DNA from 4 places in the Exiguobacterium sp. ZWU0009 genome. Region 2 is predicted to be linked to each of the others. Evidence: riboswitches for the same ligand, from Rfam matches in the RefSeq annotation. Region 2 holds a riboswitch; each other region holds the start of a gene.

Region 1 (5,988 bases), 260 kb from region 2:
AATCCATGTTTGCTTTCTGCTAATACCGTTTCCGGCTCAAGCGTCGTTGTTTTTTCAGCAAGTGCCATAGTGTCCCTTCTTTCTATTGAATGTGTTACATGAACTGTTTAAACGAATGGCGAATGACGTCGCCTCGACTAATGATCCCAACAAGACGTCCTGCTTGAAGGATTGGAAGCTTTTTAATCCGTTTTGCGCCAAGTGTCGCCGCAATCTCTTCCATTTCGGTGTCAGCGTCCGCTGTTACGACTTTCCGGCGTGCCAGTTCCATGACAGGTCGGTTCAAGATATGACGAATCCGGTCTTCATAATCTTCTTCGTCTCCTTTAATGACATCTACATATAAGAATGTATCGACGATGATGTCCTTGTGTTTTCCGATCGCGCGCATGATATCTCCGTCACTGATATATCCGACGACTTCTTGCTCAGCATTGATGACAGGGACGCCGCTAATACCAGACTGAATGAATCGTTCGATGACCGTCCGAATCAGATCTGTATCGTTTACCGTGATGACTTCTTGTTTCATCGACTCATTAGCTTTCATCTGAATTCTCCTTTGTCGTTCGTTTCTCATATAAAAAAGTTGTATGATACAATTAAAAGAACAAAAATGATTGTATAATACAACTACAACTCTGTCAAGCCTCCTGCTTTTCGGATTGACAGCTTATCCACATTGGGTAATCATGAGGGACAGAGAGACTTTTTTGAAAGGGGAGATACCCGATGTCTCAACAAGCACTCGAAACCATTGAATTGGAGTTAGCGATCCTGATCCGGCGCTTGACGACAGCGACGGCAGACAATCGTAATTTGGATCGTGCTTCCTACCTGTTACTGCGACAATTAGCGGATTCCGGCAAGGTCGGTGTTAAAACACTTGCCCGTGAACTTCAGCTTGATGTCTCGACCGTCAGTCGCCAAGCTGCGGCACTCGATCAGAAGCAACTTGTTGAAAAAGTAAAAGATCCGACAGATGGACGTGCCTTCTTCTATCACATCACAGATAAAGGACAAGAAGAGCTCACGATTTACCGGACAGCGCGCCTCGCGAGCATCGAACGTCTCCTGATGGACTGGCCATCGGATGATGCCAAAGATTTTGGACGCCTGCTCCAACAATTTAATCGTGCCTTGCGCGAACGATAACGGAATCACACCATTAAAAAAACGGATGCGAAATCAATCGATTTCGCGTCCGTTTTTTCGTCATTATTCATGATGTATGAGCAACCTGATAAACCGAACGAATTTGTGCGATGTGTTCAGGTGACGTTCGGCAACAACCACCGATCAATCGTGCCCCTGCCTCATACCATGTCTTCGCGACGGTTTGGAACGACGTACACTGATTCGTACCCGACCATGTTTTTGCGACCGGATCATAGACCTCACCAGAGTTCGGATAGACGATGATTGGCACGTCCGTCAACGCCTTGACGTGACGGATAAAGTCAGTCGCGTAAGATGCCGGAAAACAATTTGCACCGATTGCTGCCAGTTGCGGGTGTTGTCCAACCGTCTCAATACACGTCGCAAGTGCCGTTCCTTCACTGATATGTGTCGCATCTTGAAGCGAGAACGTCAGCCAAGCAGACACTTCTGGGTACGCTTCAAGTATCCGGAACAACACGACCGCTTCCTCGAGCGACGGAATCGTCTCGAATGCCAGCAGATCCGCTCCTGCTTCAATCAACGCTTCGATACGTGGTCTGTGAAAGGCTTCTAGCACATCTGCTGACACCCCGTAATGACCGCGATACTCAGAGCCATCTGCTAAGTAGGCACCATAAGGACCCACTGATCCCGCGATTAATGCGTCACTCTTTCCGCTACGCGAGCGTGCATTTTGCGCCAAGGTGACTGTTTTTCGAATCAGCGCCTGTGCTTCCTCTGTCTTAATATGACGTTGCTTGAATCCTTCAATACTTGCTTGATAGCTTGAAGTGATGGCAACATCGGCACCTACTTCAAAGTAGTCACGATGGACGTGTTCGATCTGTTCCGGTGCTTCGATTAAGAGACGTGCTGACCAAAGCGGGTCGTTCAGGTCGAATCCCTTCTGTTCAAGTTCGGTTGCAAGGGCACCATCTAAAATGAGAAAGGGAACTTCCTGTAATCGTTGATCAACTGGATTTTTGATTCGGGACATCTTCAACACTCCGTTTCTGAGAAGAATTCGTGAACGCATGAACGACATAACAGATCACGATGAATGGAATACCACAGTACAAGGCAATGCGTTGGGTCGGATCAAATCCGATACCAATCAGGGAAATCAAACAAACGACGAAAGCAACGATCGGGACGAATGGAAAGAGTGGTGTGCGATAGACCAATTCGTCGACCGTATGCCCTTCACGGAGGAATTGTTTCCGGAAGCGATACTGGGCAACGCTGATACTCATCCAAACGACGACGACAGCGAGACCGGAAATCGAGACGAGCGCAATATAGACACTTCCTGCTGCATAGATGCTAGACAGCAAGGCAAGTCCTCCGCCAAGCATGCTGAACAATACGGCTCGTAGTGGCACCCCATTTGGCGTCACCTGGGCGAAGAAGCGTGGAATCATGCGTTCGTTCGCAAGCGACCAGAGCATCCGAGAGGCGGCGTAAAGTCCAGAGTTCGCTGCCGACAAGATCGCTGTCAAAATGACAAAGTTCATCACGTCTGCTGCGTAAGGAATTCCGATTCGTTCAAACACGGCGACGAACGGACTTTCGAGTACGCCTTTCCCTTCCGTTGGCAACAAGACGGCTAACACGATGATCGTACCGACGAAAAAGAGAACCAGTCGTAAAATCGTCGTCCGGATCGCAAGCGGAATCGTCCGTTTCGGATCGACTGCTTCACCTGCTGCTACACCGATCAGTTCCGTTCCCGAGTAAGCAAAGTTCACGGCAAGCATCGTCATGAAGATGACGAAAGCGCCATTTGGGAACAACCCGCCTTCGGTTAACGAAGAAAAGAATGGAGCCGGACTACCATCTTGCAGTGGAATGAAGTCGACGATGGCTCCCGCACCAAGTAAAATGAAAGCAATGATCGTCACGACCTTAATCGCTGAAAACCAAAACTCGACTTCAGCGAACACGCGGACCTTCAAGACGTTGATACCAAGGATCATCGCAGCGAATAAGGCGCTGAACACCCACACCGGAATCAACGGGAACCAACGTTGCATCAAAATACCTGCTGCCGTGAATTCTGAACCAAGGGCGACCGTCCACGTCAGCCAGTAGAGCCAGGCGACTGTGTAACCGGTACCGGGTCCGATGTAATTCGTTGCGTATTTATGAAATGAACCGGTTTCCGGCATGTGCACGGCGAGTTCACCGAGACTTAACATAACTAAGTAGACGACGACTGCCCCAATCAAATACGACAAAATCGTCCCGACCCGTCCTGCTTGTTCTAACGTATAACCTGTACTTAAAAACAATCCTGTTCCAATGACACCACCTAACGACAGCATAATCAGATGACGTGATTCCATCTTGCGTCGAAAAGCCCCACTCGTTTTCATGAATTCGTTTCCTCCTCATTCCACCTATTTCAAACAAAAAACGCATCCTCACGGATGCGTCGGTCGACAATTCGGAAATCTTATCGATCGGGTGCAGCACCCGCAGGAATTAGCACAGTATCTTTCGACCTGTTGCTGAGGTTTCATAGGGCCAGTCCCTCCACCTCTCTGGATAAGTATGTAATTGTTCCTAACCCTATCAAGTCTTTTTCGAATTGTCAACACAATTCAGAATACTTCTACCCAAAAAACATTCCGCATCGTATCGTTCCGGAATGTTTGGATGTCTTATTTTTTGGCGAATAAATCCGCTGTTTTCAAGGCTGCACGAACCGCTTTCCGGTTCAATGTCCCTTGCTGATGTTTCATTTTCTTCGTTTGGGCAGCCAGTTGCGCTTTGAGCGCCGCAATCTCTTGATCCTTTTGAGCCGTTCCTGTTTGTTTCTGCAATGCTTTGATTTTCTTATCTTTTTCAGCTAATTGTGCTTTCGTCTGTTTTTGCGCATCCGCAATCTTCTTCTCTTGTTCCGGGAAGAACCGTTCGAAACGGGCTACTGCTTCTTCAAGACTTACGCCAGAAATCGGCTGGACTGGTGGGAGCAACTCAGTTTGCGCCATTTGACGGTCAAACGGTACATTCTCAGGATAGTTCGTCTCTTGATAGATATGCTCAAGATCATTCACGTTCAAGAAGTCAACGAAGTTGTCGAAGTTACGCGCTTGAACACGTGCTGGACTTTGGAAGTCAGCGTTGGCTACGATGTCGGATAATTGTGTATCCGCTTTGATGTCGTTCGCCCAAATGTGCGTCAATTGATGGTAATCCGTCAATTCGCGCATCCGTGCATCTTTTGGAATGAGGATACTCGGCGTACCCGCAAGCGTCGCTGTGATGTTTCCGTGCAAGCGCGCACCAAAACTAAGGTCTGCTTGTCCGATGAAATCGAACCATGTCTGTGCGTTCAAGAAGAAACGGACCCGATCATTCATATAAGCAGGATCCGACATCTTCACCGGATAGTTCGTCACTGAAAGATCTGCGATCGGGTGCGTTCCTGTGTACGTTAACTTCAGTTCCTTCATCCACTGGGGAATGAAGTAATGATTCGGGTATTCTTCCATTCCGCGTGTAATGAAATCAAGGACGTTTTGTGGAGCCAAACGTGACGAGTTGACCGTAATCATCGACTCAGGTGTGATGTTCGTTTCACGGATGTGCAAGTCGCGACCAAACGCGTACATCGAAGGACATCCAATGACACGATGATCGATCCCTTCGCGGAAACCAAGACGTGTTAAGTATTTCGATGTGATCTCTCCGCGAAGACCAAGCATGCTTGAGCGCTCGAGAACGGCACTGACGAATGCTTTAACATCTTCATCGAATGGGAATCCACCATCTAAGTCTGGTTCAAACGGTGCACGTAATCCTACACCGATGACGACGACTGGAATCTTTAATTTTTTGATGAGACGTGTATATTTCCGTAACGTCGGTACGAATTCTTTTCGGAATGCGTCCGCTAACGGAATGACATAAAGATCAAAGTTGGCATTGATTTCGTCTGCCCGTTCTTCGTCGTAATAGTAATAGTCAGGTGTAATCGTCGTACCTTCTGTCATCAACGTCCGAAAGATACTGTATTGATAGATAAGATTTCCAACGTTTCCTCCAATGGAATTATGTTTCATCAAATAAGGAGCATCGAACTGTTCGAATGGTGTCATACCTGCACGAATAATAATACGTTTCATAATGGATAAACTTCCCCTCTCGTCTGCTTCATTCGTCCTCGCAAGAAAAAAAATACGGGAAAATATATTATCAGTTTTTTTCAATCTCATTAAGAATAGATGAATTTTATTTCGGAAGTCAACGATTCCTAAGGGAAACAGGTCTTTCGTCATCAAAACGAAACATTTGCATTACTCCATAATTTTTCTAAAATAGAAAAATGTAACTATTTAATCGTTTTGAGATACATGCGCAGATTCGCTTCGACTAATTTCAAGGCATTCATCTGATCAGTCGTAGAAGGCTTCAATAACGCACTGAAAAAATGTTCCACTTCGACGGGCTGACCCTTTTCCATGTCCCGTAACATCGACGATTTCATCGTGTTTTCCATTCCATGCATCTGTTTCAACAGCACCGCTTCTACATCGTCATTAAAGACTGCGCCTTGTTCTTCCATCGCCTGTTTCGCTTCCTTCATGACGTCTAGGATCATTTGACGCCCGACAGCTTCTTGCCGAATCGGACCAATAGCTGAGCGAAATAGCGTCGTCACGCCGGCGAATGTCGAAATGAAGAGATACTTTTGCCACATGTCATCCATGATATGCATCGAGTACGTCATTGGTGCCTTCGCTTTCGCAAAACACGCTGCGATCTCCTCTAGACGCGCTGTTGGTTTACCGGTTCGTGAACCAAACAACAGCCGATGGGACG
Region 2 (5,988 bases):
TTTAATGTAGTGTGTTGCGTCCGTAAGTTATATGATGAAATCATTAAGTGTGTGATTAAGCAGTCTACCTTACAACTGTGTAAGAATTTTGTCTGCAGGAATATCTTAGCACGAGCACACTTGAAAACGTTTTTTCAGTTAGAAGACAAAACAGATGTTTTTGTAACATAACTGAAATAATATCTTTGAATATTACAAAGTAAGAAACGCAAAGGATTGTTGACGACGAATCAAAAAAAATATGATACCTTTAGTTCACGAATAAAATTACATACCTCCTGCTGTATGTATGGAAGTATGCTGAATGCAGTTGAATTTATAAAGAATAGGTGAAGAACATGCCAACAACTGATAAAAAAGATAAACCAGAACGTTCCTATACACTGGCTCAATTGAGTCAACTGACATTAAAAGAACTCTATGAAATCGCAAAGACAAAAAATGTCCCACAATACCGGGAAGCTCGTAAACGCGAGTTGATGTTCAAGATTCTAAAAGCACAGGCTGAATCGACTGGTCTTTATTTCCTCGAAGGGGTACTCGAAGTCATCCCTGGCAATCCACAAATGCAAAACGATGGTGGCTTTGGCTTCCTTCGTCCTATCAATTATTCCCAATCCTCTGAAGATATTTATATCGCAGCATCTCAAATCCGACGCTTTAATCTACGTAATGGTGATGTCGTCACAGGTAAAGTCCGTCCACCGAAGGAAAACGAACGGTTCCAAGGATTACTTAGCGTGGAAGCCGTTAACGGTGAAGCACCGGATACAGCCCGTAATCGTCTGTTCTTCCCGGCATTGACACCGATTTATCCGGATCGTTTGATGCGTCTAGAGACAGAGCCGCGCCATTTATCCGTTCGTGTCATGGATATGATTGCACCAGTTGGGTTTGGTCAACGTGGTTTGATCGTCGCACCACCAAAAGCAGGGAAGACATCACTCCTCAAAGAAATCGCGAACTCGATTCAAGAGAACCATCCGGATGTCGAACTGATTATTCTCTTGATTGATGAGCGACCTGAGGAAGTCACGGACATCGAGCGTTCAGTTCCGGGAGCAGATGTCGTCAGTTCGACGTTTGACGAAACACCAGACAATCACGTCCGGATTTCTGAGCTGGTCCTCGAGCGGGCGATGCGACTCGTCGAACACAAGAAGGATGTCGTCATCTTGATGGATTCGATCACGCGTCTGACACGGGCCTATAACTTAACGGTGCCGCAAAGCGGACGAACGCTCTCAGGCGGGATCGACCCAGCTGCATTCCATAAACCAAAACGGTTCTTTGGTGCGGCGCGAAACATCGAGCACGGTGGTAGTTTAACGATTCTTGCGACGGCGCTTGTCGAGACGGGATCGCGCATGGATGACGTCATCTATGAAGAATTCAAAGGAACTGGCAACATGGAACTGCATCTTGATCGGAAGTTGTCAGAGCGTCGAATCTTCCCAGCGATTGACATCCGAAAATCGGGTACGCGGAAGGAAGAACTGTTGCTTCCAAAAGAGCAGCTCGATGCGCTCTGGACGATTCGCCGGACGATGAACGAGTCGAACGAGTTCGTCGATACGTTCCTGCGTAAGATTCGTGACACGAAAAACAATGAAGAATTTTTCGTTGAACTCGAGAAAGAAAAGAAGAAGGCGGTCCGACGCGCACCAGCAAAACCGCGTACCGTCAAGAAGGAAACACCGACCGAAAAATAACTATTGCGACGCATAAAAAAATCGTTTAGTATAGGAAGGTAACTTACTCTGGCTCAGCAAATGAACCAGGGCGGAAGGAGAGAAATCAACCATGAAACAAGGAATTCACCCTAACTACAACAAAGTAGTATTTATGGATTCAACGACTGAGTACAAATTCTTAAGCGGTTCTACTCGTTCTTCGAACGAAACAATCACTTGGGAAGATGGTAACGAGTACCCACTCATCCGTGTGGATGTGTCTTCAGACTCGCACCCATTCTACACAGGTCGTCAAAAGTTCAACGCGGCAGATGGTCGTGTCGATCGCTTCAACAAAAAATACGGCCGCAAGTAATTACTTGTCGGTTCTTAAAAAACAGCCTGCCTCCATTACGGAAGCAGGCTGTTTTTGTATAGACTGAATTGTGAACGATACGCGAGATACGTCTTCAAGACGAATGAGAAGGCGATTCCACCGGCGATTCCGATTAAATACGGCATGACTTCCGGATGTGCCAAGATATAGTCCATGACTTTGTGGAACGAGAGGTGACGACCGACGAAGTAGCCGGCGCCTAAGAACACGCTGATCCAAATCAACGCACCTGTATACGCATAACTCGCAAACACGCGAAACGGCATTTTCGAGACACCTGCAAAAAAGGCAGAGAGCTGGCGGAGACCAGGTATGTAGTAACCGATGATCAAGACCGATTTTCCGTAACGACGAAATCCGGCTTCAGCGGAAAGAATATGTTTTTCTGAGATACGCATTTTCGGTCCGACGCGGTGTAGTAGTGGCATACCGAGTTTTAATCCGAGTAAATAGCTGATCGTCATCCCGATGCAACTGCCGGCGTAAGCAGCGAGAATCGTACCGACGAGTGGTAGATTGCCTTGATGCATCCAAAAACCGGACAGGACGAGCAGGGTCTCATCAGGAACCGGCAATCCCACGATACCACCTGCGAGAAGGACGGAGAGACCAAGGGCACCATATTGGTGCAGGATGTCGTGTAAGAGATGATGAATCGGGGACACCTTCTTTCGTGAGAGTCTTCTTCTTCAGTGTACAGGAAATAGGGGACGGTTGGAATGAAAGGACAAAAATTCTAGGTAAAGAAAAAATGAATTTTGATTTCCGGAAGTCAACCCTTTTTCTCGATACCGTTTCGGGCTATACTCGTTAAAGTGACTATTTTTAGAGGACGGTGTCGGACGATGATGCATGTAATAAATCAGTACGGCTGGATCGAAGTAATTTGTGGCAGTATGTTTTCCGGGAAATCGGAAGAGTTGATTCGTCGTGTCAGACGGGCGCAGTACGGCAAACTGCCCGTTCAAGTATTCAAGCCGGCAATCGACGACCGGTACCATGAAGAGCATGTCGTCTCTCATATCGGCAACTCCGTCGTGGCGATTCCGATGGCGACGAGTCGTGATCTCTACGCAGCAGTAGCAGAGGAAACACAAATCGTCGGAATCGATGAAGTTCAATTCTTTGATGATGAGATCGTACAAGTCATCGAAGCACTTGCACAAGACGGAAAACGCGTCATTTGTGCAGGCCTTGATCAAGATTTCCGGGCAGAGCCATTCGGCAAGATGCCGGAATTACTGGCGCGCGCAGAATTCGTAACGAAGCTGCAAGCCATCTGTCTTTCATGTGGTGATCCGGCTTCCCGGACACAACGATTGATTGATGGAAAACCAGCGAACTATGATGATCCGATCATCCTAGTCGGCGCTTCAGAGTCGTATGAGCCACGGTGCCGCCATTGCCATGAGGTGCCTGGAAAACCGAAGCCGCTCCAATCGGTGCAGCACCAAGAAAATTAAAAAAGACGAACCGGTCGCGGTCGTCCTTTGATGTAACAGCTGTTCACTTCTAAGTGAATAGCTGTTTTTTTATTATCCCGTTTCCTGTGAGAACCGGCTTGAGCGTTCGATAAAGCGGATCGTCTCACGAACGATCAAATCCTGATCATGATCGAGGGTCGCGACGTGGTACGAGTTCAGTAAACAGTAGCTTCGTTTATCATTCGTTCCGATGTGCTGATGCAGATAATCCGAGCTCGACGGCGGGACGACGTGATCGGTCGCCGAGTAGAGAATTAATGTCGGCAGAAGGATCGATCCCAAGCGTCCTTTCGTCTCATCCATCAGACGGACGAGTTCGAACGCACAACGACTTGGAACGAGGTCATAGATGATTTCGAAGGCTGCTCGCTTAATGTCCGGTGCCCCTTCCGGTAAGTACTGTGGACCGTCCTCGAACGAAAGTGCTTCATAGGATGGAACGGAGAGTGCGGCATTGATCGTAATGATGCCGGCAAACGGAATGCCGTCAGCGGCGAGTGACAGTGCAAGCGTCGCACCCATCGATTGACCGATGACGAAGACTTGATCGCATGTTTCTTGTAAACGTTCATAGCCGTCTTTCAGGCTTTGCTTCCAACATCGAGCAGTCGATTGTTCAAACTCGCGGACGTTCGTTCCATGTCCACGTAAGCGCGGGGCATAGACGGTAAAACCTTCAGCGGCGAATGCCTCACCGACGTCCCGGACACTTTGCGGGGTCGCATTAAAACCATGACAGATTAGAATACCGATCGATCCACCTTGAAGATAAAACGCTTCAGCACCAGTCAATACAGGATAGTTCATCATTACTATTTTTCCTCCATTCATGAAAAAAACTCGTCGACGTCACTGCTTGGACGCCCACGAGTTTTTCACCGTATCATCCAAAGCCGCGCTTTGTTGGTCGGAGCACCTTACAAATTGCAGGTTGCCGTGAAGTCATAGAGCCAGGTCTCTCGTTCACTCTTGATAAATATCATATTGGAATTGTCGGAATAATCATTGAAACGATGGTAGCACGACCAAAAATGACTTGTCAAATCTTTCTTGACGAATCACGATCCGTTCATTAAGCTAATTCATAACTTGTAAATCCATCGATATGCGCCAAATGGATTATTTTTGCAAAGTTGGTTGACTTTTAAAGTTTCGACCCGTAATGTAAAAATTAGTTTTACGACATAAGCAACAACGCAACAACACACATACGAATTTCATACCGCAATACTTATCCAGAGAGGTGGAGGGACTGGCCCTACGAAACCTCGGCAACAGACTCATTATGAGCACTGTGCCAATTCCATCAGACAGATGTCTGAGAGATGAGTGGAGTGGATTCTGCCACTGTGCGGATCCAGGTCTCTTCTTGTTTCTCAAGAAGGGACCTTTTTTGTTGAATGAAGGGGGAAAACGGAATGATTGCATTTCATCAAGTCAAAAAAACGTACGTCACGAAAGATCAGACGATTGCAGCACTCGACGGTGTCGACCTGACGATCGAAAAAGGCGAAATCTTTGGTGTCATCGGCTTTAGCGGTGCCGGAAAAAGTTCACTGCTCCGCTGTGTCAATCTGTTAGAACGACCGACGTCAGGAACGGTGACGGTCGATGGGGAAGATTTAACGCAACTGTCTCCAAAAAAATTACGCCAAGCAAAACAACGGATCGGGATGATCTTTCAGCACTTCAATCTGTTGAATGCGAACACGGTCTTTACGAACGTTGCAAAACCACTCGTTCTCGCAGGCGTCAAGAAAGACGAAATTCGCCGCCGAGTGACGGAGTTGCTCGAATTCGTTGATCTCGCGGACAAGGCGGATCATTATCCGGATCAATTGTCCGGTGGGCAGAAACAGCGCGTCGGCATCGCCCGGGCACTAGCGACGCAACCTTCCGTCCTCTTGTGTGACGAAGCGACGTCAGCGCTTGATCCCCAGACGACGCATCATATTCTCCAGTTATTAAAACGTATCAATGCGGAGTACGGGATCACGATTCTCTTGATCACTCACGAGATGGGCGTCATTCGTGAAATTTGCGACCGGGTCGCCGTCATCGAAGCTGGAAAGTTGATCGAGTCAGGAACGGTCTTCGACGTCTTTTCGAATCCAAAGACCGAGACGGCACGGAACTTCGTCCGGTCTGTCATGCATGACGAGATTCCAGCATCGATTCGTCAGTTGATCGAGTCGCGGAATGCACATCCGATCTACAAGATTCATTTTCTCGGACATCACACCGGGCAGCCGCTCTTATCGCAAGTCGCAAAACGCTTTGACGTCGATGTCAACATCTTGCACGGAAGCATCACAGAGTTGCAGGATACGCCGTTCGGCACCTTGCTCGTCGAGTTGATCGGTGAGCCGACTGAAGTGAAACGAGCGTTACAATACATCGATCAGGCACAGGTGACGGTCGAGGAGGTACTTGC
Region 3 (5,988 bases), 220 kb from region 2:
TCGGTGTAGCATTCCGAGATGATTCACCGTACTTCACGATTAATTTCCGAACACCTTAATAGAAGAATGGAGGACGATATCGCTCGATGTCGTCCTCTTTTTTATGAGTTAGTTCATTCTATAATACAGGTAGGAGGTGGAACAGTTGGAAATACGTCAATTGACGGCAGAAGATGCAGTACTGTATAAGGCGTTACGATTAGAGGCGTTGCAGAATCATCCGGAAGCATTCGGTTCTGATTATGAAGCAGAAAAAGATCGACCGGTCGAACAGTACGCAACGCGTCTCAAAAGTGAACAGGTATCGACGTTCGGTGCGTTTCATGAAGGAGAACTCGTCGGTGTCGTCACCATCGTCTGTTTAGAGCCAGTGAAGATGAAACATCGGGCGAATCTATTTGCGATGTACGTCACGCCACGCACTCGAAAGCAACAGGTCGGACGACAACTCGTACAAGAGGCATTACGTCGTACATTAAAGCAGCGTCCTGTGATTGAGCAAGTCCATCTCTCGGTCGTCCGGACGAATGAAGCTGCTAAAGCGTTATATCGCTCACTTGGTTTTGAATCATACGCGATTGAACCACGGGCGCTGAAAATCGATGATATGTATCATGATGAAGAACAGATGTGGTATCGGTTTTAACACAAAACGACCGACATTCAAGGAGAGGTAATCTCATTGAATGTCGGTCGTTTTTTGAATCAATTTGCCCATTCAGGCTTGCTGAAGCCTTTAAATGATTTTTCGATGACTGTATTGAAGGCGTCCGATTCGACGGCTGCTTTTAAGTCTTTTGCGACTTGTTTGTCCGCATCTTTCGTTTGGACAGCGACGAGGTTACGGTATTGTTCGTCCATCGTCTCAAGCGCTAACGCATCGAGTAAGTCGAATTTCGCAGCAAGCGCGAAGTTCCCTGGAACAGCTGAGATATCGACACTTTCGACAGCACGTGGCAATTGAGCCGCTTCGAGTGGTTTGATGACGAGTTTCTTCGGATTCTTGACGATATCTTTCTCGGAAACGGTCAGTGGATCGACATCCGGCTTAAGTTCAATCCAGCCTTGTTCTGCCAAGAGGTTCAGTGCTCGTGCTTGGTTCGTCGGATCATTCGGCGTCGCGACTTCAGCACCGGTCTTGACGTCGTCGAGTGTCTTCGCTGTCTTGCTGTATAGTCCCATCGGTGCTGTCGGGACCGTGATGAGTCCTTTTAAATCGAGGTTCTTTTCTTTAGAAAACGTCTTGAGATAGATCGAGTGTTGGAACAAGTTGGCGTCGATGTTTCCGCTACCGAGGGCGATGTTCGGTTGGATGTAATCGCTGAACTCGACGATTTCGACTTTATAGCCTTTCTTTTCGAGTTGTGGCTGGATCGCTTGTTTGACCATGTCGCTATACGGACCACTCGTCGCACCAATCTTGATCGTCTTGTCTTTTTCATCAGCACTGCTGTCTCCACATCCCGCGAGGACTCCTGCACCGAGTAAGGCTGTTGCTAAAAAGGCATATCGTTTTTTCATGATTCCACTCTCCCTTTGTATGTATGATTAGCGTTTATCTGTTTTTCGCGCCAGTTGATTGCCAAGTGCTTGAATACTTTGAACGATAACGATGAGCACGACGATCGTCACGATCATGATGAGATTATCGTAGCGATAGTAACCGAAACGGATCGCGAGGTCACCAACACCACCGCCGCCGACGATACCAGCCATCGCCGAGAAGCCGATCAGACTGATCGTCGTTAATGTGATGCCTTGAATGATGCCGGGAAGTGCTTCCGGTAAAAGGACGCTGACGATGATTCGTAATGGTTTTGCCCCGCACGCTTCCGCTGCTTCAATCAAACCGGGCGGAATCTCACGTAGTGATGTTTCGACGAGTCGCGCGAGAAACGGAATCGCTGCGACACTGAGGCTGACGGATGCTGCCGTCGGACCAATCGTATTGTCGAGCAAGAACTTCGTTAACGGAATGAGGGCAACTAGCAAGATGATGAACGGTAGCGACCGGACGATGTTGACGACGAAATCAAGAACACGTCGGACGGCAAGGTTTTGAAAAAATAATCCGCGGTCGGTGACGAACAAGAGAATCCCGAGCGGAATCCCGACGACCAATGCGAAGGCGAGTGAAATTCCGACCATCCATGCTGTCTCGCCGAGTGCCTTCAAGAGCTCAGGTAACATCGTTTGAATACGATCAAGCCACATCCTGAATCACCTCGAGTGCGTGAAGTTCCGTCGCGAGCCAGTCGAGGGCAGGAGCGATTTGGTCGGATGATCCCGTCAAGCTGACAATCAGGACACCGAAGGCGACGTCTTGAATGTAGTCGACCTTGCCGTGCAAGATGCTGACTGAGATATCGTAACGGCGGATTGCTTCTGATAACGTACTCTCGCCGGTCTTCTCGCCTGTGAACTGCAAGCGGATGATTTTTCCCGGTGTCGCTTGTAAGATGCGTTCCGGTAGCTCGATTTGTAACGCCGTGTCGACATAATGTTGCGTCACCGGATGTTTGGCTTGGCTGAACAAGTCATAGGTAGAGGCGACTTCGACGACTTCCCCTTGCGACATGACGGCGACACGATGACAAATCTGTTTGACGACATCGATTTCATGCGTGATGAGGACGATCGTCAATCCGAGTCGTTCATTCAAATCTTTTAACAAATCAAGAATCTGAAGCGTCGTGACCGGGTCAAGAGCTGATGTCGCTTCATCACATAACAAAACGGTCGGATTGTTTGCGAGTGCCCGGGCAATCCCAACGCGCTGTTTCTGCCCACCGCTTAATTGACTCGGGAAGTTCGTCTCAAATCCTTCAAGTCCGACGAGCGAGACGAGTTCGCGAATGCGCTCCGGGAAATCTGCTCGTTTGACGCCAGCAGCCTTGAGTGCAAAAGCGATGTTATCCGCGACGTTGCGCGACTGGATCAATTGGAAATGTTGAAAAATCATCCCTGTCCGCAAACGAAGTTGACGTAAGTCCGCTTTTGACATCCCGCCGAGCGAGACACCGTCGACCTTGACGGTTCCTTGTGTCGGGTGCTCGAGCCCGTTGATCAGGCGAAGCAATGTACTTTTACCGGCACCGGATTCACCGATGATCCCGAAGATTTCTCCTTTTTGAATCGTCAAATCAACATCTCGTAATGCGAAAATCGGAGTCCGGTCTCGGACGAACCGTTTTGTAATCTGTTTGAATTCAATCATCCGCTCATCTCCTTGTACAAAAAAAGTCGCTTTTTCCTAGTAGCAGAGCAACCAGAAAAAAGCGACGAAAGTGTAAGATTTCGTAACTTATCTCTCAGAATGAAATCCATTCTGTAGGATGTGGCACCGTTCCTGATAGGTGGTTGCCGGACGTCGTTGGGCCTAATCCCTCGGTCGCTCTCGATAAGTAGTTATGCTGTTGGGATTTACTTTAACGGAAATGATTCCCATCTGTCAAATATTTTTTTTGAATTATTCCGCAACAGGTGTCCGGAATAGGTTGAGCGTTCCGATTCGGTCGACGGCCTCTTCCAATCGTTCGACATCAGCAATCAGACTGATCCGGACGTAGCCTTCACCGTATTCGCCGAAGAATGATCCAGGCGTCACGGCGACATGTGCTTCGTCAAGCAGATGATCGGTGAAGCTCTGGGACGTGTAACCTTCAGGAACAGGCAGCCAGACGAAGAAGGAACCGCCCGGACGTGGTCCACTCCAACCGATCGCATCAAGTTTTGCGAACAATGCATCACGTCGTGTTTCATACAAGCTACTTAACTCACGGACACATGTCTGGTCACTCGTCAGAGCGACGGTCGCAGCATGTTGAATCGGTGTGAAGGCACTGACGTAAAGATGTTCCTGATACGTCTCGATGCTTGAGATGACGGACGGATTTCCGATTGCGAAGGCAATCCGGAAGCCTGACATGTTGAAGCGTTTTGAGAGTGAGAATAGCTCGATCCCGACGTCTTTTGCACCTTCCGTTTGCAGGAAACTTCGCGTCGGACCATCGAAACTGATGCCGCCGTATGCTAAGTCATGGACGACACAGATATCATGGGCATCGGCGAAAGCGACTGTCTGTTCGAAGGCTTCTGCCGTCGCCGTAGCGCCTGTCGGATTACTCGGGTAGTTGAGGAACAACATCCGGGCACGCTCGACATCCGTCGTATCAAGTAAGTCGTAATCGGGTAAGAAACCGTTTTTCTCGAGCAACGGAAGCGTAATCGGGAATGCGCCAGCAAGTGCGGCGCCAGACAGGTAATCCGGGTATCCTGGATCGGGGACGATGACACCTTCTCCAGGGTTGACGATCGTCTGCGGTAAGGCGACGATTCCGGCTTTACTGCCGAGGAGAATCGCGACTTCCGTTGCCGGATCGATCGTGACGCCGAATTCAGTCGCATAAAAGCTGGCGACGGCTTGTTTTAGAAAATCATGGCCACGAAACGGTGGATATTGAAGGTTCGTTGGCTCGTCGATGGCTTGTTTTAACGCATCGAGAATATGTACGGGCGTCGTTTGATCGGGTGTTCCTTGACCAAGTGTGATGACATCGTGTCCGGCAGCTTTTACAGCACCGATTCGGTTTGCGAGCTCAGCGAAAACGGGAGCAGGAAGCCGATCAATGGCGATGGATGGAGCGAAATGTTTCATGGATGAATGCCTCCTTCGTGGTATTGTCGTCAAGGATAACGAATATTCAGTCAAAAGAAAAGAACTTTTTCGAAATTCAAAAAAATTGTCGGATAAACAGGTACAGATAAGTGGAGCGGGAATAAAGAGTAGGGAGAGGAGTGAGGAGATGAAGCGAGCTAACTGGAAAGAGGCGGTCGTCTATCAAGTCTACTGGCGTAGCTTTAAAGATTCGAACGGGGATGGGATCGGTGATTTGCGAGGTGTCATCGACAAGCTTGATTACATCGCTTCACTAGGTGTCGATGTCGTCTGGTTGAATCCATGTTATCGTTCACCGGACGTCGATAACGGTTATGATATTGCCGATTATTACGGGATCATGGAAAAAGCCGGAACGATGGGAGATCTACAGGAGTTGATCACGACCGCTCATGCCCGTGGATTGAAGGTCATTCTCGATTTAGTCGTGAACCATACAAGTGACCAGCATGACTGGTTCCGTCAGTCGCGGGAGCGGATCAACGATAAGGAAGACTGGTATATCTGGCAGGATGGCACGAAAGATACGCCTCCAAACAATTGGCGCTCCTACTTTGCGCCAAGCCCGTGGACGTGGAGTGAAGAGCGCGGGCAGTATTATTTTCATTCCTTCGCAAAAGAACAGCCAGACTTAAACTGGGAGCACCCAGCTGTGAGGCAAGCGATCTACGATATGATGAACTGGTGGATCGCTCAAGGGATTGACGGCTTCCGGATGGATGTCATCAACTTGATCAAAAAACGGTCGTTCGAGGATGTCGCCAATCCGTTTGATCTATCGTACCTTGGAAATCAGCCAGGCGTGCATGACTTCCTGCAGGAGATGCATGCGAACGTCCTTGCGGGAAAAGATTTATTCACAGTCGGTGAGATTCCGTTCGTTGGTCCGGAAGACGGTCTGTTATATGTCAGTGAAGAACGAGAAGAACTTCGGACGCTGTTTCACTTCGAAATCGCGGACGACATGGAGGCAATGGATCTCTTACGATTCAAGGAAATTCAGAAACGCTGGTACGACGTCTTATACCCACTAGGTGTCAATTCACAGTTCCTCAACAACCATGATCATACGCGACAAGTGACGCGATTCGGCAGTGAACGGTACCGGGTCGAGAGTGCGAAATTACTCGGTTTGATGTTGCATACGTTACCTGGCATTCCGTACGTGTACCAAGGAGAAGAAATCGGCATGACGGGGATTCGTTTCTCAGATCCATCGCTCTATCAAGACGTCGCCTTTCGCAATCGATACGAAGAACGCGTTGCTGGTGGAGAGGACCCGGAGGTCGTACTCTCATCGATGCAGTTAC
Region 4 (5,988 bases), 790 kb from region 2:
GAATTGTTTCGTATGGTCGTCCGATGCCAGGTTGCGGATGACGGCGATCTTGACGTCCGATTGAACCCCTTTTGGTACATCCTTGACGACCTTCGTCGTCGTCGCTTCTCCATTCGCACAAGCCGCTAGTAACAGTGCCGGTGCTAGGACGGCGTAAGCTAATTTTTTCATGACATATCTCCTTATCCGAGGGGTTGAAGCCCTGTTAATTGTTCAATCGTTTCTTCATTTGGTTGCGTGATGACACCGAGTTCCGTGATGATGCCCGTGATTAATGTGTGTGGTGTGACATCAAACGCTGGGTTGAAGACAGCGACTCCCGCTGGTGCTGTCGCGACACCTTGGATTGCCGTCACTTCCTGCGGATCACGCTCTTCGATTTCAATCGCTTCACCGGAAACGAGCGAGAAGTCGAACGTCGAGAGTGGTGCCGCGACGTAAAACGGAATATCGAAGGCTTGCGCGAGCAATGCCAATTGGAATGTTCCGATTTTATTCGCTGTATCCCCATTTCGTGTAATCCGGTCAGCACCGACGATGATCGCGTCGATTTGTTTTTCTTTCAACGTATGAGCGACCATGTTGTCCGTGATCAATGTGACATCGATGCCGGCACGTTGCAGCTCCCATGTTGTCAGCCGTGCCCCCTGCAGTAACGGTCGCGTCTCACTCGCAAAAACGGATAATTCAATGCCACGTTCTTTTGCGATATAGAACGGCGCAAGTGCCGTTCCGTAAGCAGCAGTCGCAATCGATCCAGCATTACAAATCGTTAGGATCCGGTCGCCTGACTGGAACAACTCCAACGCATGAATCCCGATTTGACGTGACGTCTGCGCATCCTGGTCATATAAGGCGACTGTTCGTTTTTCCAACCGTTCACGGATCTCTTCTACCGACGTTCCGTCTTGAATGATTGGATTCAATTGATCGAGGACATTTCGTAAGTTGACGGCCGTCGGTCGTGTCGCGAGTAACGTCGCTGATGTCTCAAGCAAAGCTTGCTTATAGATCGACAGTTCTGCTTCAAACCGGTACGCTTCCTGAACGAGTACGAATCCACCGAATAGGCTGATCGCAGGTGCGCCCCGGACACGCAATTGTTTGATTGCCTCAACTGCTTGCGCAAGATCAGTAATGACTTCATAGTGTTCTTCCTGCGGTAGACGTGTCTGATCAAGAATCGTCAAGACACGGTCTTCGTAACGGATACTTTGAACAAATGCACTCATCGGCTTAACTCCTCCGTTACGTCAAAGTTTCGTAAATCATCAAATGTCCGGCATTCTGTCCGACGTTTGATTAACGCTGCTCCTAGACGGAGGGCGTGACGTTTTCGCTCTAAGCGTTCCGTCGTTGAATCGATTGATTCTAAATCAGCGACTGGTGCGAGACCGATCGTCCGCCGAATCAATTCGCAACCGGCAAAGCCAAGGGCATCCTGTAAAATCGTACTCAGTACATCATCAACAAGTCCCGATGCCTGGAATGGTTCGACGGCTTCCCGTTCCCATAAGGCACGGAACGTTGAAGCAAACGTCAGCCAGAACGTATCGATGTCCTTGATTCTTGCGTCACGTCGTGTAGGGTAATCTGGATATGCCGCGAAGAAAAGATGGGCGATGAATTGCCCGACATCGAATCCGAATGGACCATAGAAGGCGAATTCTGGATCGATGACTTTCGTTTCCGTCGCCGAAGCGAAGATGCTTCCTGTATGTAGATCGCCGTGTAGCAACGCATCCCCTTTCGTGATGAAGAGTGCTTCGAGTTTTGCGACTTCGCGTTTTAACTCATCGTCTGCCCAAAGACGTGCCACTTCTTCCTCCAGTCCGGCTTCAATCTCGTTCGTCTCCGCGTCATGAAACGGATCTGTGAAGATCAGTTTTTCTGTGATATCGCACAAATCTGGATTGTAGTACGTTCGAGCAACACGTTTCTTTTCAACCGGACCAAGCGCAAAGTCCGATGTATGGAATAAAGTCCGAGCGAGATAAGAACCGATATGTTCCGCAAGCAACGGATACTGTTCACCCGCGAGCAGTCCAGTCCGAACGATCGTCAGATGTGAAAGATCTTCCATGACCGTATACGCCTCTTCGTGACTAGCATGAAAAACACGTGGTACGAACGGCACGGCATGCCGGGCGAATTCACGGAGTGCGGATTGCTCAATCCACGCCCGCTCGAGCGATAATGGCCAGCTCTCACCGACGACTTTTGCGTACGGGAGTGCTTGTTTTAGAATCAATCGATGTTCACCTTCTCGAATTCGGAAGACGAGGTTAAGATTCCCATCGCCAATCTCTTCTGCTTCGACGGCTCCGTCGCCGATCAGTCCTAATGAGCGGACCCGTTCAATCGCGTCCTGTTCTGTGAATGCTTTGTATGTCATCTCAGTTTCCCCCTAATGTAATACACGAAAAAGCGCCTCTTTTCGTCATCGAAAAGAGGCGCAGGAAAGTCACTGCGTCCTCTTATCTCTCAGACGAAACGTCTGTTGGATGTAGCACCGTGCCTAGTGGTCGGTTGCTGCGGCGTCATCGGGCCAATTCCCTCTGCCAACTCGCGATAAGAGTCGTATGTAGTTGTCGTGTGTGATATTGATTTGAATCTTACGCAATCGACTTCCTCGCTGTCAAATCGAAATCAAGCAGAAATCGATATCGTTTTCATGCCATATATAGAAAGAGTATTTTCAAAAAAATAAATTTTCTAAAAATAATTTGACAAGTGACGATTCTCATGTAAAAATTGCAATTAGATTTCACAATTTCATCCAATTCTTATCAAGAGCAGACGGAGGGACAAGCCCTACGATGTCGCAGCAACCGACCTTTTGGCACGGTGCTAATTCTTGCAGCTACTAAGCTGACAGATAAGAGTCCACGTTCGAATTATTCATGGTCTCTTGTCACTGACGAGAGACCATTTTTTTGTTGAAGGAGGAAAGACATGGCTTATATCACTGCTACTTATCAATTGACTGCCCGTGATCGACTCGAGCAACGCGCTGAACAACTCGCGCTTGGTCTGACAGTCGGTTCTTGGACGGAACTGAATCATCTCGAACAACAACAACTCGCCTCGTTCAAAGGGGAAGTCGTACATACCGAAGAGCGCGATGGCAAAGGATATATCACGATTCGTTATCCGGAACATAACGTGTCGCGCGACTTTTCTGCGATTCTGACGACCGTCTTCGGGAAACTCTCACTCGACGGTGAAATCAAACTAACGGAATTGCTATTACCCGATACATTTACGTCGGACTTTCCAGGTGCGAAATTCGGGATCGAAGGGGTCCGCTCCTTGATCGGTGTCGAAGATCGCCCATTATTAATGAGCATCTTCAAAGGAGTCATCGGACGGGATTTATCGTTCCTTCGTGATCAACTCGAAGGACAACTCGCTGGTGGGATTGACCTCGTCAAAGACGATGAGATCCTATACGACAATCCGTTGACACCGACGATTGACCGGGCACGAATCGGACGTGAGGTCATCGATGCTCACTTCCACCGGACCGGTAAACGTGCGTTATATGCGATCACACTCAGTGGTCCCGTCTTTACGCTCAAGGATCAAGCCAAGCGATTGATTGATGCTGGAGCGACCGCATTCTTGCTGAATACCTTCACATACGGACTCGACGTCTTACGCGAACTGGCGAGTGATCCGGAAATCAACGTTCCGATCTTCAATCATCCAGCATATAGCGGTGCGTTGATCGCTAGCCCGAATCACGGAGTCGCAGCTCCTGTCTTACTCGGCACATTACCGCGTGCTGCTGGAGCAGACTTGACGCTATTCTCGTCTCCTTACGGCAATGTCGCTTTGCCAAAGGATGTCGCTCGTGGCATCGCGGTCGAAGCGACCCGTCTCGGTCAGACGAAATCGATCTTCCCGGTTCCTTCAGCTGGTATTCATCCTGGACTCGTCGCTCAACTCGTACGGGACTTCGGTATCGATTCCGTCATCAACGCCGGCGGCGGCGTACATGGTCATCCGCAAGGTGCTGCGGCTGGTGTCATTGCTTTCCGTCAGGCACTCGATGCGGCACTCGCAAATGAATCCCTATCGGCGGCAGCATCGCGTCATGAAGAATTACGGATCGCCCTCGACGCTTGGGGGATCAAGTCATGACCGTACGGATTCTTTGTGACTTCGACGGTACGGTGACGACACAGGATAACATCATCGCACTCATGCAACAATTTGCGCCAGCGAGTGACTTCGAACCGTTGAAACGCGGCGTACTCGACCGGACGCTATCGATTCAGAGTGGTGTCGGGCAAATGTTCGCACTTCTGCCGTCTGACGGAAAAACAGCCTATCTTGACTTTTTGTTGGAGCGTGCAGTCATTCGCGACGGATTTTCGGAGTTACTTCAGTACAGTCGTCGTCAAGGAATCGATTTTTCGATCGTCAGCGGTGGAATGGACTTTTTCGTCGAACCAATCTTAGCGCCATTCCTTGAACAAGAACAGATTTACTGTAACGTCGCCGATTTCAGTGGTCCATTCGTCCATATCGATTGGCCAAACGCCTGCGATGCCCATTGCACGAACGGGTGCGGCTGTTGTAAAACGTCCGTTGTCCGGACATTGCGCAAAGACGGTGACGTCATCATCGTCATCGGTGATTCGGTAACGGACTTCGAACTCGCGAAACAAGCGGATCGTGTCTATGCCCGTGATTATCTGATCACGTTGTGTGAAGAGAACGATATCGCCTATACACCGTTTGAGACGTTCCACGATATCGTTCATGATTTAACACGAGCGGAGGTGACAACATGACATTCATGCGACGGTATGAAGAGCTACGCGCCATCAAACAAGAGCTTGCGGCGCGCGATTGGTTTCCTGGTACGAGTGGCAATCTCGCCATTCGGACGTCCGGTGTCCCGGTTGAATTCCTTGTGACGGCAAGCGGAAAAGATAAACGGCAGACGACTCCTGACGACTTCGTTCATGTCGATACGACCGGTCAATTAATTGGTGAGCAATCTGGGCGTCCTTCCGCTGAGACATTGCTCCATGTCGAGGTGTTCAATCGAACGGACGCTGGTTGTTCCCTGCATGTCCATACGATTGCGAACAATGTGATTTCGGAACTCTATGGCGATCAAGGCAGTATCACCTTTTCCGGACAGGAAATCATCAAGGCACTCGGTAAGTGGGAAGAAGATGCAACGGTCACGGTGCCGATCATTCCAAATCATGCGGACATCCCGACACTTGCCGCTGCTTTTGCACCGCATGTCACAGCGGACAGTGGTGCCGTCCTGATCCGCAATCACGGGATCACGGTCTGGGCACCGACCGCCTTTGAAGCAAAGAAACACCTCGAAGCCTTCGAGTTTTTATTCAATTACACGTTGACGTTGCAATCATGCCGTCAATCCATTCATTAAAAGGAGGAATTATCTCATGGCAACAGTCTTATTCCAAGAAACAAACACACGGTATACGGATCAAACGGAAGTCGCTGACTTCCTTGCGTCACGCGGCGTTCTTTACGAACAGTGGGACGTTTCGAAACTTCCAGCGCCTCTCGTTGAGAACTTCACACTGACGGATGCAGACAAACAAACGATTCTCGATACGTTCGCTCCCGAAATCAAAGACGTATCAGAACGTCGTGGGTATCAGACAGCTGATATCATCTCACTTTCGGATACGACACCGAACCTTGATGAGTTGCTCGTCAACTTCCAGAAAGAACATCATCACACGGATGATGAAGTTCGTTTCATCGTCAGCGGTCACGGCGTTTTTGCGATCAAAGACGAAGAAGTCGGCTACTATAACATCGAACTCAACCCTGGTGATTTAATCTCCGTTCCTGTTAACACACGCCACTACTTTACGCTTCAAGACGATCGTAAAGTCGTCGCTGTTCGGATCTTCGTCACGACAGACGGCTGGGTTCCGATTTACGAGAATGAGACGTCAACGGTCTCTTAAGATCGATAAAAGCGCT

The links. A riboswitch is a leader RNA that binds a small molecule or an ion and turns the genes downstream of it on or off. The one in region 2 is predicted to bind S-adenosylmethionine.
Region 1: linked by a shared signal. The riboswitch ahead of L985_RS16470 (amino acid permease) and the one ahead of L985_RS15090 (alpha/beta hydrolase) in region 2 are both predicted to bind S-adenosylmethionine.
Region 3: linked by a shared signal. The riboswitch ahead of L985_RS14060 (methionine ABC transporter ATP-binding protein) and the one ahead of L985_RS15090 (alpha/beta hydrolase) in region 2 are both predicted to bind S-adenosylmethionine.
Region 4: linked by a shared signal. The riboswitch ahead of mtnK (S-methyl-5-thioribose kinase) and the one ahead of L985_RS15090 (alpha/beta hydrolase) in region 2 are both predicted to bind S-adenosylmethionine.

Annotation. Positions count from the first base shown of each region.
Region 1 is NZ_CP018057.1:3,184,630-3,190,617, forward strand. It holds gene L985_RS16450 (MFS transporter) at 1-68, opposite strand, end outside; gene L985_RS16455 (CBS domain-containing protein) at 95-550, opposite strand; gene L985_RS16460 (MarR family winged helix-turn-helix transcriptional regulator) at 733-1,155, shown strand; gene mmuM (homocysteine S-methyltransferase) at 1,223-2,158, opposite strand; gene L985_RS16470 (amino acid permease) at 2,133-3,536, opposite strand; SAM riboswitch class I at 3,614-3,715, opposite strand; gene L985_RS16475 (polysaccharide pyruvyl transferase family protein) at 3,825-5,291, opposite strand; gene L985_RS16480 (ketopantoate reductase family protein) at 5,498-5,988, opposite strand, start outside.
Region 2 is NZ_CP018057.1:2,928,678-2,934,665, reverse strand. It holds gene rho (transcription termination factor Rho) at 339-1,712, shown strand; gene L985_RS15105 (type B 50S ribosomal protein L31) at 1,804-2,049, shown strand; gene L985_RS15100 (DedA family protein) at 2,085-2,735, opposite strand; gene L985_RS15095 (thymidine kinase) at 2,919-3,533, shown strand; gene L985_RS15090 (alpha/beta hydrolase) at 3,606-4,364, opposite strand; SAM riboswitch class I at 4,432-4,533, opposite strand; SAM riboswitch class I at 4,783-4,886, shown strand; gene L985_RS15085 (methionine ABC transporter ATP-binding protein) at 4,973-5,988, shown strand, end outside.
Region 3 is NZ_CP018057.1:2,705,208-2,711,195, reverse strand. It holds gene L985_RS14080 (CAP domain-containing protein) at 1-59, shown strand, start outside; gene L985_RS14075 (GNAT family N-acetyltransferase) at 146-646, shown strand; gene L985_RS14070 (MetQ/NlpA family ABC transporter substrate-binding protein) at 706-1,521, opposite strand; gene L985_RS14065 (methionine ABC transporter permease) at 1,549-2,214, opposite strand; gene L985_RS14060 (methionine ABC transporter ATP-binding protein) at 2,204-3,217, opposite strand; SAM riboswitch class I at 3,302-3,407, opposite strand; gene L985_RS14055 (aminotransferase class I/II-fold pyridoxal phosphate-dependent enzyme) at 3,470-4,657, opposite strand; gene L985_RS14050 (alpha-glucosidase) at 4,806-5,988, shown strand, end outside.
Region 4 is NZ_CP018057.1:467,831-473,818, reverse strand. It holds gene L985_RS02530 (sugar ABC transporter substrate-binding protein) at 1-171, opposite strand, end outside; gene mtnA (S-methyl-5-thioribose-1-phosphate isomerase) at 183-1,232, opposite strand; gene mtnK (S-methyl-5-thioribose kinase) at 1,229-2,395, opposite strand; SAM riboswitch class I at 2,475-2,578, opposite strand; SAM riboswitch class I at 2,784-2,885, shown strand; gene L985_RS02515 (2,3-diketo-5-methylthiopentyl-1-phosphate enolase) at 2,956-4,146, shown strand; gene L985_RS02510 (2-hydroxy-3-keto-5-methylthiopentenyl-1-phosphate phosphatase) at 4,143-4,802, shown strand; gene L985_RS02505 (methylthioribulose 1-phosphate dehydratase) at 4,799-5,419, shown strand; gene L985_RS02500 (1,2-dihydroxy-3-keto-5-methylthiopentene dioxygenase) at 5,436-5,972, shown strand.